Linked DNA regions of Chelatococcus sp. YT9. The protein of the gene in region 1 interacts with the protein of each later gene in a pairwise test. Links are inferred from orthologs where the notes say so. Each region holds a gene or a part of one and is shown in the gene's direction. Other genes may lie near its edges. The genes, in order: KIO76_RS03880 and KIO76_RS19115.

The links.
Region 2: the proteins of KIO76_RS03880 (region 1) and KIO76_RS19115 interact in binary tests that used the Escherichia coli proteins (3 or more experiments, as listed by UniProt). The link is inferred for Chelatococcus sp. YT9 from one-to-one orthologs.

What each region holds. Positions count from the first base shown.
Region 1 is NZ_JAHBRW010000001.1:832,827-843,485, forward strand. Bases 2,804-6,182 are described here. They hold KIO76_RS03880 ([protein-PII] uridylyltransferase), read left to right. Parts: upstream 2,804-3,144; coding sequence 3,145-5,982; downstream 5,983-6,182. Other genes in these bases: KIO76_RS03875 (alpha-ketoglutarate-dependent dioxygenase AlkB family protein), read left to right, coding at 2,804-3,142; grpE (nucleotide exchange factor GrpE), read left to right, coding at 6,066-6,182. In the rest of the region: pyrF (orotidine-5'-phosphate decarboxylase), read left to right, coding at 1-571; KIO76_RS03860 (DUF1330 domain-containing protein), read left to right, coding at 582-869; dapB (4-hydroxy-tetrahydrodipicolinate reductase), read left to right, coding at 927-1,742; KIO76_RS03870 (2,3-bisphosphoglycerate-dependent phosphoglycerate mutase), read left to right, coding at 1,869-2,489; more of KIO76_RS03875, read left to right, coding at 2,495-2,803; more of grpE, read left to right, coding at 6,183-6,725; KIO76_RS03890 (hypothetical protein), read right to left, coding at 6,866-7,834; KIO76_RS03895 (undecaprenyl-diphosphate phosphatase), read right to left, coding at 7,994-8,797; KIO76_RS03900 (glutathione S-transferase family protein), read left to right, coding at 9,262-9,954; tRNA epoxyqueuosine(34) reductase QueG, read left to right, coding at 10,011-10,659.
Region 2 is NZ_JAHBRW010000001.1:4,138,800-4,143,125, forward strand. Bases 1,399-4,326 are described here. They hold KIO76_RS19115 (P-II family nitrogen regulator), read left to right. Parts: upstream 1,399-2,657; coding sequence 2,658-2,996; downstream 2,997-4,326. Other genes in these bases: KIO76_RS19110 (NAD(P)H-hydrate dehydratase), read right to left, coding at 1,399-2,322; glnA (type I glutamate--ammonia ligase), read left to right, coding at 3,063-4,326. In the rest of the region: KIO76_RS19105 (multicopper oxidase family protein), read left to right, coding at 1-806; more of KIO76_RS19110, read right to left, coding at 811-1,398. UniProt on the Escherichia coli protein: P-II indirectly controls the transcription of the glutamine synthetase gene (glnA). P-II prevents NR-II-catalyzed conversion of NR-I to NR-I-phosphate, the transcriptional activator of GlnA. When P-II is uridylylated to P-II-UMP, these events are reversed.

The sequences.
Region 1 (10,659 bases):
GGAATTCGCCGCCGCCTTGGCTCGCTCCGGTCGGCAGGTATTTCTGGACCTCAAGCTCCACGATATCCCGACCACGGTCGAACGCGCCACACGCCAGGTCGCCGATCTCGGCGCCACCTTCCTCACCGTCCATGCCTACCCGCAGACACTGGCGGCGGCTGTGCGCGGCCGCGCTGGGCAGTCAGGCGCTGGCGGCCTGAAGATCCTCGGCGTCACGGTGATGACCTCCTATGGCGACGCGGATCTCCTGGAAGCCGGCTATGCGGAAGACGTCGCGGCGACTGTCGAGCGGCGCGCGCGCCAGGCAGAGGCTGCGGGCGCGGATGGTCTGATCATATCGGCCGAGGAGGCCGCGCGCGTCCGGGGGCTCATCGGCCCGCGCCTCCAACTCGTGACCCCAGGCATTCGCCCGGCAGGTTCTCCCGCTCAGGACCAGAAGCGTGTGATGACACCCCGCGACGCGATCCGCGCCGGTGCCGACTATCTGGTCGTCGGGCGCCCGGTGACGGCGGCAGCCGATCCAGCAGCGGCGGCTCGCGCCATCATCGCCGAAATTCAATCAGCCATTTGAGGACAGAACAATGCCCAAGGGTTATGTGATCGCACGCGTTACCGTCACCAATCCCGATGCTTACGCCAATTACGTGGCGCTCGCTTCGGAAGCCATCAAGCTCTATGGCGGTAAGCCCCTGATGCGTGGCGGCCGCTCGGAGGTACTTGAGGGCGAAGGCCGGCCGCGCAACGTCGTCATCGAGTTCGAGTCCTATGATAAGGCTGTCGCCTACTACAACTCACCCGAATACCAGAAGGCCAAGGCGGCCCGCGAGAACGCAGGCATCGCCGACATGATCGCGGTCGAGGGCGTATAAGCCGGCGCGCGACCTCGGGCAGGCCGGCGGCGGTTATCAGGACAAGGAGAACCGGGGATGAGCGAACTTCGCCTCGTCGTTGTTGGGGCAGCCGGCCGCATGGGACGGATGCTTATCAAAACCGTCAGCGAGACCGCAGGCATGCGCCTCTCCGGGGCTATCGAGCGGAGTGGCAGCGAAGCGCTTGGGCAGGATGCGGGTGTGCTTGCCGGTGTCGGCACGCTCGGCATCCCGGTTACCGATGATGCGCTCGCAGCCTTTGCGGCGGCGGACGGCGTGCTGGATTTCACAGTGCCCGCGGCGACCGTGGCCTTCGCCGGGCTCGCGGCACAAGCACGCATCGTTCATGTCGTAGGGACCACCGGTCTCGACGAGGCCGATATCGCCAAGCTCGAGGCGGCGGCGCGCCATGCCGTCATCATTCGTTCGGGGAATATGAGCCTCGGCGTCAATCTCCTGGCGGCCCTGGTCGAGCGCGTTGCCAGGACGCTCGGCGCGGAGTTCGACATCGAAGTGGTGGAAATGCACCACCGCATGAAGGTGGATGCACCGTCAGGCACGGCGCTGATGCTGGGCGAAGCGGCTGCCAAGGGGCGTGGCATCTTGCTGAAGGATCACGCCGACCGTGGCCGCGACGGCATCACCGGCGCCCGGCATGAAGGCGACATCGGCTTCGCCTCGCTGCGCGGCGGCTCCGTGATCGGGGAACACAGCGTGATCTTTGCAGGCGCCGGCGAGCGCATCGAGCTGTCGCACAAGGCTGAGGATCGCAGTCTCTTCGCGCATGGCGCGGTTCGCGCCGCTCTCTGGGGGCATGGCAAGAAGCCCGGCCTCTATTCCATGGCGGACGTTCTCGACATCGCGGCGATCTAGAGAATGCCCGTCGAGGTCCGGTGCACCGGATATTCTCGGCCGCCTCGTTTTATCGCAATTCCGGACGCAAAAGCGCTGCACGCGTCGGCTGGAATTGCTCTCGCGTATCATTGAAGGAGACTTCGCATGGAGCGACTGCTCGTCCTCGTTCGGCATGGCCAGAGCGACTGGAACCTCAAGAACCTGTTCACCGGCTGGAAAGACCCCGACCTGACGGAGCAGGGCGTGCGCGAGGCGGCGGGCGCTGGCCAGCGCCTGAAGGCCCTCGGGCTGAAATTCGATGTCGCCTTCACTTCGGTGCTGACACGCGCGCAACACACCAACAGCCTGATCCTGAAGGAAATTGGCCAGCCCGACCTGCCGACGATCCGCGACCAGGCGCTGAACGAACGCGACTATGGTGACCTCTCCGGTCTCAACAAGGATGACGCCCGCGCCCGTTGGGGTGAGAAGCAAGTTCATATCTGGCGTCGATCCTATGATATCGCACCGCCCGGCGGCGAAAGCCTTAAGGACACGGCCGCCCGCGTTCTGCCTTATTACATCACCGAGATCCTGCCGCGCGTGCTGCGCGGCGAGCGTGTGCTGGTGGCGGCCCACGGCAACAGCCTCCGCGCGCTCGTCATGGTCCTCGATCGGCTGACCCCCGAGACCATCCCGAGTATGGAACTCGCGACGGGCGTGCCCCTGGTCTATCGTCTCAAGGCCGACTCGACCGTCGAGAGCAAAAGGGTGCTGGAGGGGTGACAGGCGTGGGGGGGACAGGCGCTCTTGCCATCCGGGAGGGGGTGACCTACCACCCTGGCTATCTCAACGCGCAGGAACAGGGCGATCTTGTCGCCGCACTACGCGTGATTCTGCAGGAAGCCCCCTTCTTCACCCCCCGTATGCCGCGCACGGGCAAACCCTTTTCCGTACGCATGAGCAATTGCGGCGCGCTTGGCTGGGTCTCCGACGCACGCGGATATCGCTATCAACCCGCCCATCCGGAGACAGCCCGGCCTTGGCCTGCCATGCCGGAGCAGCTGCTTGAAGCGTGGCGGGACCTTGCCCCGGCCTCACCACGACCCGAGGCCTGCCTCATCAACTTCTATGGCACGGGCGCACGGATGGGGCTGCACCAGGATCGGGATGAGGACGATCTTGTGACGCCGGTCGTCTCGCTCTCCCTCGGGGATACCGCCGTGTTTCGCATCGGCGGGACCAACCGGCGCGATCCGACAACCTCCCTGAAACTTGCATCCGGCGACGCGCTCGTCTTCGGCGGTCCCGCGAGGCTCGCCTTCCATGGCATCGATCGGATCCTGGTCGGGTCTTCGACACTGCTCCAGGAACCGCCGTTCGCCGGCGGCCGCATCAATCTCACCCTGCGTCGCGTCCGTGCGACAGCGGAGCCTTAGTCATGGCGCGTGCGCCGGCTGATCCCGTCCAGGCGGCGATTGCCGCTCTCCAGGCCAGTTTTGGCGATGATACCATCGCCTTGCGCAATGGCCTCGTCACTTACCTTAAGGACATTCACGAACGTGGGCTTGTCCATGCCGAAGAGCGTCTCCTTGCCGAGCGGGATGGCTTGGCTTGCGCGCACCGCCTGTCCGCGACCATGGACAGGATCATCGCCATCGCCTTCGGGGTCGTGACGCAGGTTCTGCATCCGCAACCGCAGGCGGCAAACACCTCTAGACCCGCCTCGATACCTTTGTCGACCCTCGCGATCGTCGCGGTGGGGGGATACGGCCGCGGGACGCTGGCGCCCGGGTCTGACGTCGACATCCTCTTCATGATGAGCGCTCCTGCCAAACCGAAGGGCGCGGCGCGATCGCGCGGTGCCCAGACTTCGACTGCGCAGGCAGCCTGGGGAGAGCGGGTGGTCGAAGCCGTGCTCTACGTGCTGTGGGACCTCAAGCTGAAAGTCGGACACGCCACACGTACCGTTGACGAATCCATTCAGGAAGCGACCAACGACCTTACCATCCGCACAGCCATCCTAGAGGCACGCTACCTCGTCGGAGACAAGGGGCTGTTCGACGAGCTGGTTACCCGCTTTGACAAGGAAATCGTCAGCGGCACAGCGCCGGCCTTTGTCGAGGCCAAACTCGCCGAGCGCGACGCTCGGCTGCACCGCGCCGGCACCTCGCGTTACGTGGTGGAGCCCAACGTCAAAGACGGCAAGGGCGGCCTTCGCGACCTCAACACATTGTTCTGGATCGCCAAATACGCCTACCGCGTGCGCGACGCGAAGGAACTCGTCACCGCCGGATTGTTCACCCAGGATGAGTTCGCGCTGTTCCAGCGCTGCGAATCCTTTCTCTGGCGGGTGCGTTGCCACATGCATTTCGTGACTGGGCGCGCGGAAGAGCGCCTGTCGTTCGACCTGCAACCGCCTATTGCGCTTCGCAACGGCTATATCGCCCATGGCGGCCTCTCGGCCGTCGAACGCTTCATGAAGCGCTATTTCCTCACGGCCAAAGATGTCGGCGATCTCACGGCAATCGTCTGCGCAGCCCTGGAGGCTCGCCACGCAAAACCCCGCCCGGTACTCGACCGCTTCGTCAGCCGGCTGCGCAGCCGCCGTAACTACCGCACGCTGGAATCGCGGGACTTCATCCTCGACAATAATCGGATCACCATCGCCAACAACGAGGTGTTCAAGCGCGACCCGATCAACCTCATCAGGCTTTATTGGCTCGCCGACCGACATAGCTATGCCATCCATCCGGATGCCAGCCGCCTGGCGACGCGCTCACTGACGTTGATCGATCGTTCGGTGCGCAATGACCCGGAAGCCAATCGCCTGTTCCTGGACGTGCTAACGTCACACAACGCGCCCGAAGTTGTTCTGCGGCGTATGAACGAATCCGGCGTGCTCGGGCGCTTTATTCCGGAATTCGGACGCATCGTCGCTCTGATGCAGTTCAACATGTACCATCACTACACGGTCGACGAGCATCTCTTGCGGTCCGTCGGCGTGCTCGCCGATATCGATGCCGGGCGGGTCGACGCGGAGCATCCGCTGTCCGGCGAGGTCATCGGCACCATTCAGAACCGGAAGGCGCTTTACGTCGCGGTCTTCCTGCACGACGTGGCCAAGGGCCGCCAGAGCGATCACTCTACCGGTGGCGCCCGCGTCACCCGCAAGCTGGGACCGCGATTCGGCTTGACCCCGGCAGAGACAGAGACGGCAGCCTGGCTCGTCGACAATCACCTCCTCATGTCGATGGTCGCCCAAAGCCGTGACATCAACGATCCGTCGACGATCCGCAGCTTCGCGGGCACCGTTCAAACGATGGAACGGCTCAAGTTGCTCCTGATCCTGACGGTTTGTGACATCAAGGCCGTTGGTCCAGGCGTCTGGAACGGCTGGAAGGGCGAGTTGCTGCGGAGTCTCTACTATGAGACGCAGATCGCCCTGACCGGGGGTCACATCTCGGCAAGTCGCAACGAGCGTGTCAGCGCCGCCCAAGCGGAACTGCGCGAGGCGCTTCCGGACTGGTCCGGCGCGGAATTCGCGGCCTATGCCGCAAGGCATTATGCGCCTTACTGGCTGAAGGTGGATCTTGCCCGCAAGATCCAGCATGCGAAGCTTATCCGACGCGCGGAGGAAACCGGCGAGACGACGGTGACCGCCGTGGAAACCGACGGTTTCCGTGGCGTCACCGAGCTTGTTGCCGCGGCGCCCGATCATCCGCGCCTCCTCGCCATCCTCACCGGCGCCTGCGCGGCGGCCGGTGGCAATATCGTCGACGCCCAGATCTTCACCACGACAGACGGACTCGCGCTCGACACCCTGGTCATCTCGCGCGCCTTCGATCGCGACGATGATGAACTCCGGCGCGGCGAGCGGATCGCGCAGGCCATCAAACGCGCCTTGACAGGGGAAGTCCGCATTGCGGATCTGGTCGCATCGCGCCGCCCGAAGAAGGATCGCAGCCGCACGTTCCACGTTCCGACCGAGGTCATTGTGGACAACAGCCTCTCGGACCGGCACACGGTGCTCGAAATCTCCGGGCTCGACCGCCCGGGGCTGCTCTATGACCTCACGACGGTGCTCAGCCAGCTCAACCTGAACATCGCATCCGCCCATATCGCCACCTACGGCGAGAAGGTGGTGGACGTCTTTTATGTCACCGACCTCACCGGCGCGAAGGTCGACAACACCAATCGGCAGGCTGCCATCCGGCGCGCCATTGAGCGCATCTTTCTGGATGAGGACGCCAACGCCGCTGACAGCAAGGCCGGATAGAGGCCTTGGGCGTTCGACGAACAAAAGCCGGAAGGACGATGCAGACCAGACAAATGCTTGATTTTTGGTCTGTCTGACCTGATATCACGGATGACAAACAATCAACAGCTACGAGAGCCATGACCCAGACGCCGCCCCGCCCCGAGCAGGCTGACGCCGAGAACAACGCCATCGAGAGAGATGACTCGCTCGCGGGCAATGTCCAAGACGAGATCACCGCCGAAGCGGCGGCGATCGCCGAGCTCGAAGCGGAAAAGCACGAGCTGAAGGATAAGCTCCTGCGGACGCTCGCCGAAATGGAAAACCTCCGCCGGCGCACGGAGCGTGAAATTGCTGATGCGCGGGCCTACGGTGTTACAAGCTTCGCGCGCGACATGCTGACGGCCGTCGACAATATCCGTCGCGCGATCGAGATGATTCCCGCGGAAATCCGCGAGCAGAGCGACAACCCAGTCAAACCTTTCCTCGAAGGTATCGAACTGACCGAGCGTGACCTGATCAAGACCCTCGAACGCCACGGCGTGCGTAAGATCGACCCTGTAGACCAGAAATTCGATCCCAATGTGCATCAGGCAATGTTCGAGGTCGAGGATGCGAGCAAGCCCCACGGCACGGTGGTGCAGGTCATCCAGTCGGGCTTCGTAATCGGCGAGCGCGTGCTGCGGCCAGCCATGGTCGGGGTATCGAAAGGTGGCCCGAAGACTGCAGCGGGCAATTCCTCTGAGTCCGGCACCGTCCAATAAGTGGAGGTGCTGCCTGCCCTCTCGCCGGCAGTACTGAGGATCGAACAGATCCTGGTCATCTCCCAGAGAAGGCCGTCGCGGCTGGCCCGCGATGGCCTTTCATTTACGCCGCACCGATTACCCGGCTCCGGTGTCGGCGATCATTCCTTGGCCTTTTCGGGCTTCGGCGCGATGCTATCGCGGATCGTCTCGAAACGCGCCAGCATCTTCTTCTGGTCACGCTCGCGCGCCATGGCGATCAGGCGGATATAGCGCGTCGTGTCGAAACGGATCGCCTGCATCACGAAGACCTTGTCCTTGGTCTCGGAATCCTGGGCCACAGCGGTAATTTCGTGCCACGGCACATTCTTCAGCGTCAGATTGCGCGCGCTCTTGATTTCCGGAGCAACAATGCTCGCCAGACCGTTGAAAGCTTGGCGCGCGAAACGGTCCTGATCGAGCGTACCAGGAATGGCGCCATCCCCAGATGCGACAATGACGATTGGCTGCTCTGCGCCCTTGATGCTGTCCTTGGGCCCCTCGGTCATCAACAAACCAGTGCCGGCCAGGACGCGCGAAACTCGGAAACCAGCCTGTTTACCAAGTGAGAAGGGAAGCGCGGCGATCTGCTCTTCCATCGGCGGCGGCTTGCGGAAGACGAGGCTCTTCAAGGCTGTGCGGACGGTCTCGTCGCTGTAAGCGCTGGAGGTGGCTTCGGGAACCTGAACCGTAACCACTGCCGTGCTGAGCGGCGACGATGCCACGAGAACCCATTTGTTGATGACGTGGGAGCGAGCTTGCTGCCGCGCACTGACGAAGACGGCCTTTGCATCCGCGAGCGTCCAATCCTCCCGCTTGATGCCGGCAAGGCCCTGCTTCTCCATCTCGCCGACCTTCAGACCCTCGACGACACGGGTGAACGCATCCGCCGGAAGCTCGGTCATCAGGATCGCAGACCCGGACGCTTCATCCTCAAATCCCAGGAAATTCTTGGCCTCCCGCATCTCACCGGGCGGCACAAGACCGATATTCAGCCCCGATGGAAATACGGGATCCGCCGCACGGACGGTCGACGCGAAGGCAGCAAGGACAAAGGCAAGAAGCACGGTAACAACCGATTGTCGCATCATTCAGGGTACCCCCTTTTCGTCCTTCCCGCCCGTCGTCTTCCCGCGAAGCGATGGTGTGATGCACGCTCAATATGGCGACAACGCGATTGACGGCGCTCGTCCCGCGCCAACTTTGAGGCGGATCGCGCCGTGGCGCAATGCTCGGCTTTGGTTCACGTTTCAGCCGAAGACGATCAGACCGGCAAGTCCTGCGGCACCGACGATGATGCGCCACCATGCGAACAGCCCGAAGCCGTGGCGGCTGACGTAGTCAAGCAAGGTCCGCACGACGAACAGGCCCGAGAGAAAAGCCATGATGAAGCCGATGGCGACGAGGCCGATGTCATGGGCATCGAGCAGCTTGTAGTTCTTGTAGAGATCGTAGGCGAAGGCCCCCGCCATGGTCGGCATCGCCAGAAAGAAGGAGAATTCCGTCGCCGCGCGCTTGTTGGAGCCCAGCAGCATCGCGCCGACGATCGTGGCGCCGGAGCGCGAGACGCCGGGGATCATCGCAAGGCACTGAAAGAAGCCGATCTTCAACGTCATGCTGAGGGGAAATTCAGAAATGTCGCGATAACGCCCACCGAGCCCGCGCTGGTCCACAACCATCAGGATGAAGCCGCCTACAATAAGGCTGACGCACACGATCCATGGGTTGAAGAGCACCTCCTTGATGAAACTATGGGCGAACGCGCCAATCACCATCGCCGGCAGGAAGGCGACCAGCACGCCGAGCACGAAACGCTGCACGCCCGGATCATAGGGCAGCTTCTTCGCGATGGTGACAAGGCGGTGGAAATACACAGAAACGATGGCGAGGATTGCCCCGAGCTGCACCAGAACCTCGAAGGTTCGCCCCTTCGATTCGAACCCGAGAAAATGGCCGAGAAGCAGAAGATGCCCCGTGGAGGAAACGGGCAGAAACTCTGTCAGACCCTCGACGAGGCCGAGTATGGCCGCCGACACGACATCGTATGTATTCATCGCTGATCCCACGATCCGAGACTGCGCGCTGCCCGCCCCGGAAGCGGGCGAACCGGGCGCTCCAAAGCCTCAAGGACCTGCTGGATCAATTCCCCGCAAGACGTCATTTCACCGCACTGTCAAGGCTAACGCACTCGTGCGATGCCATAATTTCGCTTCATGGGGCGGCTTCATGGCAGGTGGATGACGGAAGCGGTTCGGAATCACGACAGGACCTTGGTCCACGCTCGGATGCGTTGTGGGCCTGCTGTCGTTAGAGAAGCCTTAATGACAACGCTGGAAAGCCCGGCACAGCCGGCAAAACGAGTTGTTTGCCATTTTTCAGGGTTTTATACGGGACATGTTGTGAATGCGAATGCCCTCCACGCCAATTTGCGCAACGGTTTCTCGCGCGATGCGCTATCACGCTGTCGACCTCACTCATCGTTATTGCCGCCCCACCTGCTGATCGCGTGACACACTCAATGGCGACGTTCCACCATTATCCCTTCTGTCCTCAGTCGCGCTTCATCCGTCTCGTTCTCGGCGAGATGGGCATCGCGCCTGCCACGGTTGAGGAAAAGCCCTGGGAGCACAGCCATAGCCTGCTGATGATCAATCCAGCGGGGAACCTTCCCATTTTTGTCGAGGAGCAGGGCCTGGCGGTTCCCGGCGCCGCCGTCATCGCCGAGTATCTCGACGAAACGCGTGGTCTTGGTCTCGATGGCCGGCGCCTCCTGCCGGATCATCCGGCCGACCGCGTCGAGGTACGTCGCCTGATGGACTGGTTCCTCGTGAAGTTTTACGAGGAAGTCTCGGCCTATCTCGTCACCGAGAAGATCTACAAGCGCTTCATGAAGGCGGAACTCGGCGGCGGCCCGCCGGATATGGGTGCGATTCGCGCAGGCCGTAGCAATGTGCGCTACCACCTGCAATATATTGGCTTCCTGATCGGCAAGAGGAATTGGCTCGCCGGACCGGATCTGACCTATGCGGATCTCGCGGCCGCGGCTCACCTGTCCTGTGTCGACTATCTCGGCGATGTGCCGTGGGAAGAGGATGAAACCGCAAAGGCATGGTACGCGCGCGTCAAATCGAGGCCATCGTTCCGCGCTCTATTGACGGACCGGGTGCCGGGCATGGCGCCGGCAGCCCACTACGAGGATCTCGACTTCTAGAGGCTCCCGCTCGCTTCGAGCCGAGCGCCCCACCGCAGCAAGCTGCCACCCGCGCGATGGCAGGCCTGCGACGCGCGCTAATCGACCGTGCCCGCCAGATGGGCTTCGACGACGTGCGTATCACGCATCCCGACGCCATCCCGGATGCGCCTGAACGCCTCGCGGCCTGGCTTGAAGCAGGCTACGCTGGCAGCATGACCTGGATGGGTGAGACGCCAGATCGCCGAGCCGATCCGCGCGCGCTGTGGTCTGAAGTGCGCTCGGTCATAATGCTCGGCATGAACTATGGCCCTTCTGGCGATCCTCTCGCTTCGTTGGCTCTGCAGAACCGGGCGACGATCTCGGTCTATGCCCGCAACCGTGACTATCACGACGTTATCAAGGGCAAGCTCAAGCAAGTGGCCGGCTTCTTGGCGTCCTCCGGGGGCGCGGATGTCAAGGTCTTCGTCGATACCGCCCCGGTCATGGAAAAGCCGCTCGCGGAAGCCGCCGGCTTGGGATGGCAGGGAAAGCACAGTGTGCTCGTTTCGCGGTCGTTCGGCAGCTGGCTCTTCCTCGGGGCAATTTTCACGACCGCGGAACTTCCCGTCGACGAGCCTGGCTCGCCGCTTTGCGGCAGCTGCCGGCGCTGTCTCACGATTTGCCCAACGGAGGCGTTCCCCGCCCCCTATCAGCTGGATGCGCGACGCTGCATCTCGTATCTGA
Region 2 (4,326 bases), 3.3 Mb from region 1 along the record:
TCGGCGCGGTTGGTCGGCTCGGCAACTGGCTCACGGTGAACAGCCAAGCCGCCCCGGAGACTTTCGCGGTTGCCCCAGGCGGCCGGATACGCCTGCGCCTTGTTAATGCCTCCAACGCCCGTCCTATCAGCCTACGCTTTGAGAAATTCGCGGTCGAAGTCATAGCCCTCGATGGCCAGCCGGCCGAGCCCTTCCCGCCAGCCCGCGACACCCTCGCACTGCTACCCGGCAACCGGGCTGATCTGATCCTGCATTGCGCCACGGAGACGGGTGTCTCCGGCAACGTCGTGGCTGTCCTTGGTCAGGGCTTGCCGCTGCTCACCATCAAGACAGAGGGCGCCCTCTCACCCAATGCCAAGGCCGGTGAGATAAAACTCCTCGGCAATAACCTCCCAGAAGCTATTGATCTTGCCTCGGCTTTACGCGCCGATCTTGTGCTCGAAGGAGGCGTCACAGCCGGCCAGCCTTTCCCGAGCGACGTATCGCGGATCTGGCGTATCAATGGCGTCGCCTTCACGGACGCCCGCAAGCCCCTCTTCTCTATCGGGCAAGGCAAGCCCGTTGTGCTGAGCCTGGTCAACAAGACGGAGTTCCTGCAGGCGCTCCACCTCCATGGGCACACGGCCCGCCTTCTGCACGCCCTCGATGACGGCTGGGAGCCCTATTGGCAGGACACAATCGCAATCCCGGCCGGCCGTACTGTCCGAGTTGCCTTCGTCACCGAAGGCTCTGGCAAATGGATGATCAGTTCCGCGATCCTCGATCGTCTCGGCGGCGGCATGGCGAGTTGGTTCGAGGTCACCTGACTTTTCATATCGGGCCGCTGCGCTCGAAAAGACGCTTGAGCACAGCAGGCAAGGTTTCCGGCAGGTCCTCTGCAATGAGGCCCGGGCCAAAAGCGCGAGCCGCCGCCCCGTGCAGCCAGACGGCGGCAGCCGCGGCCTCCCGGCCGGGCATCCCCTGCGCCAAAAGACCCGTAATGAACCCAGCGAGGACATCTCCCGTCCCCGCAGTCGCCAACCAAGGCGTGCCATTGTCATTGACGATCGCCCGGCCGTCAGGTGTCGCGACCACGGTGTCTGCGCCCTTGAGAACAACGACCGCGCCAGTGTGGTGCGCCGCGGCTATCGCACGCTGCAGCTTCGACGGCGCTTTAATTATCTCATTTACCTCGCTGAAGAGACGTGAAAATTCACCCTCATGAGGTGTCAGAACCGTTGGCGCGGGGTTGACTTTGGCAAGCGACGTGAGGGTGGCGAGGCCAGCCGCACCTTCAACGGCAAAGCTCGTCAGGCCATCGGCATCGATGACAAGCGCCCGGCCCGCTTCCGCTGCGACCGATATCAAACCGCGTGTAGCGTCACCCACACCAGCCCCGGGCCCTATCGCAAGCGCATTGAGGCGCTCGTCGGCGAGGAGCGACTTCAGACCTCCCGCGCCATCGATCGACCGCACCATGATCGCGGTGAGATGGGCAGCATTCACCGCTAGCGCCGCGGGCGGCGAGGCTACGGTGACAAGCCCTGCCCCAACACGCAACGCAGCGCGCGCGGACAGCCGCGCCGCGCCCGTACTGCCAATGCCGCCGGATACGATAACCGCGTGGCCCCGCCCGTATTTGTGCCCGGCCGTCTCGGGCAGCGGGTAAGTAGCTAGCCATAGCCCCGGAGCATTGGCGGCATAGGGCGACGCGATGGCGGCGACGGTCGCGTCGCTGATGCCGATATCGGCGATCGTCACCGAGCCGCAATGCAGCCGGCCCGGTAGAAGAAGATGTCCGGGCTTGCGCCGGGCGAATGTAACGGTCTCGTGCGCCATCACCGCGATGCCGCGCACCGCGCCCGTATCCCCATCAATGCCAGATGGAATGTCGGCCGAGATCACATAGGCCTTCGAGGCGTTGATCGCGGCGATGGCAACGGCGGCCTCCCCCTCCAGGTCTCGCGAAAGCCCTGTGCCGAACAGCGCATCGATGATGAGCTCCGCGCCTACGAGATTCATCGCAGCAAGCGGGCTGACTGCGCCGCGCCAGGTGCCGGCAGCCCAAGCCGCATCGCCGCTCAGCGCCTGCGGGGAGCCAAGGAGATGAAGCGCGACTTCGTAACCTTCCTCGGCAAGGATCCGGGCGGCGACGAAACCGTCGCCTCCGTTGTTGCCAGGACCGCAAACGACGACGACCCTTCGCCCGACGGGCACGCATTCCGCCGCCCGGTGAGCGACGGCCCGCCCTGCCCGCTCCATCAGCTCCCAGCCTGGCACGCCTGAAGCAATCGTGCGCTGATCGGCCTCGCGTACCGCAGCATTGGTGAGGATCTCGTACATCATTCCCTCGCCGTTCACGCAGTTAAGCTCTCGGAGCCGTCGCATACACGACACCATAGATGAATGTCCCCGAACGCAAAGCAGCCCCCGGGCAATTCTCAGGGCAGTTCGTGGCGTCTTCCCGAGCACCAAAGGGGAAGTTTTCCGCTCCTTGAACGGCTGAAGCTCAAAAGGTCATCAAATGCATAATTTTTGTGCTGTCCGCTGATGAACATTGCGGCACTCAACAGCCCGTTCCGCAAACTTCGACATGGCCGCCACCGACCCATTGATGGTAAGAGCCGTCTAGTCACGTTCGCCATCGGAAGCTAGGCGCCTAGGGGAGACCACGACGGATGAAGAGAATTGATGCGATCATCAAGCCCTTCAAGCTCGACGAGGTAAAGGAAGCGCTGCAGGACCTCGGCTTGCAGGGCATAACCGTCATCGAGGCCAAGGGCTTCGGCCGGCAGAAAGGCCATACGGAGCTCTACCGCGGCGCCGAATATGTGGTTGATTTCCTGCCCAAAGTGAAAATCGAGATCGTCCTTGCCGACGATATGGTGGACCGGGCCATCGAGGCGATCCGGAAGGCCGCCCAGACAGGTCGGATCGGAGATGGCAAGATTTTTGTATCCAGCGTGGAGGAAGCAATTCGCATCCGAACGGGGGAAACCGGTCTCGACGCGATTTGATCTGAAGCAACCTGCGAGCGCCGCGAGCGCGGGTTAATGACGTTTGTGCAACACGAGGAACGAATGATGAAGAGCGCCCAGGATGTGCTGAAGGCGATCAAAGAGCAGGACATCAAGTACGTCGATTTCCGCTTCACCGACCCGCGCGGCAAGTGGCAGCACGTCACCTTCGACGTGTCGATGATCGACGAGGAAATCTTCGCCGAAGGCACCATGTTCGACGGTTCCTCGATTGCCGGGTGGAAGGCCATCAACGAGTCGGACATGCTCCTGATGCCCGACCCGACGACGGCCCAGCTCGACCCGTTCTTCGCAGCGCCCACGCTGTCGATCGTCTGCGACATCCTCGAGCCGACCACGGGCGAATCCTACAGCCGTGATCCGCGCGGGATCGCGAAGAAGGCAGAGGCCTTCCTGCAGTCCACCAAGATCGGCGACACGATCTTCGTCGGCCCGGAAGCCGAGTTCTTCGTGTTTGATGACGTTCGCTTTTCCGCGACGCCTTACAACACCGGCTTCAAGCTGGATGCCACCGAGTTGCCGACGAATGGCGACACGGAATACGAGGGTGGCAACATGGGCCACCGGATTCCCGTGAAGGGCGGCTACTTCCCGGTTCCCCCGCTCGACAGCGCCCAGGACATGCGCGGCGAGATGCTCGCAGCCATGGCCTCCATGGGTGTAAAGGTCGAGAAGCACCACCATGAGGTGGCCTCCGCTCAGCACGAACTCGGCATGAAGTTCGACACGCTGACGCACATGGGCGATCAGATGCAGATCTACAAATACTGCATCCACAATGTCGCCAACAGCTACGGCAAGTCGGCCACCTTCATGCCGAAGCCGGTTTATGGCGACAACGGCTCGGGCATGCACGTTCACCAGTCGATCTGGAAGGATGGCAAGCCGGTCTTCGCGGGCAACAAGTATGCCGACCTCAGCCAGGAATGCCTCTGGTACATCGGCGGCATCATCAAGCACGCCAAGGCTATCAACGCCTTCACCAACCCGTCGACCAACTCCTACAAGCGTCTCGTCCCGGGCTTCGAGGCTCCGGTGCTGCTTGCCTATTCCTCGCGCAACCGCTCCGCGTCCTGCCGTATCCCGTGGACGGCTTCGCCCAAGGCCAAGCGCGTCGAAATCCGCTTCCCCGATCCAACCGCGAACCCCTACCTCGGCTTCGCGGCCCTGCTGATGGCCGGCCTCGACGGCATCATCAACAAGATCGATCCGGGCGCAGCCATGGACAAGGATCTCTACGACCTGCCGCCGCGTGAGCTGAAGAAGATCCCGACCGTGTCCGCCAGCCTGCGCGAGGCGCTCGGCCATC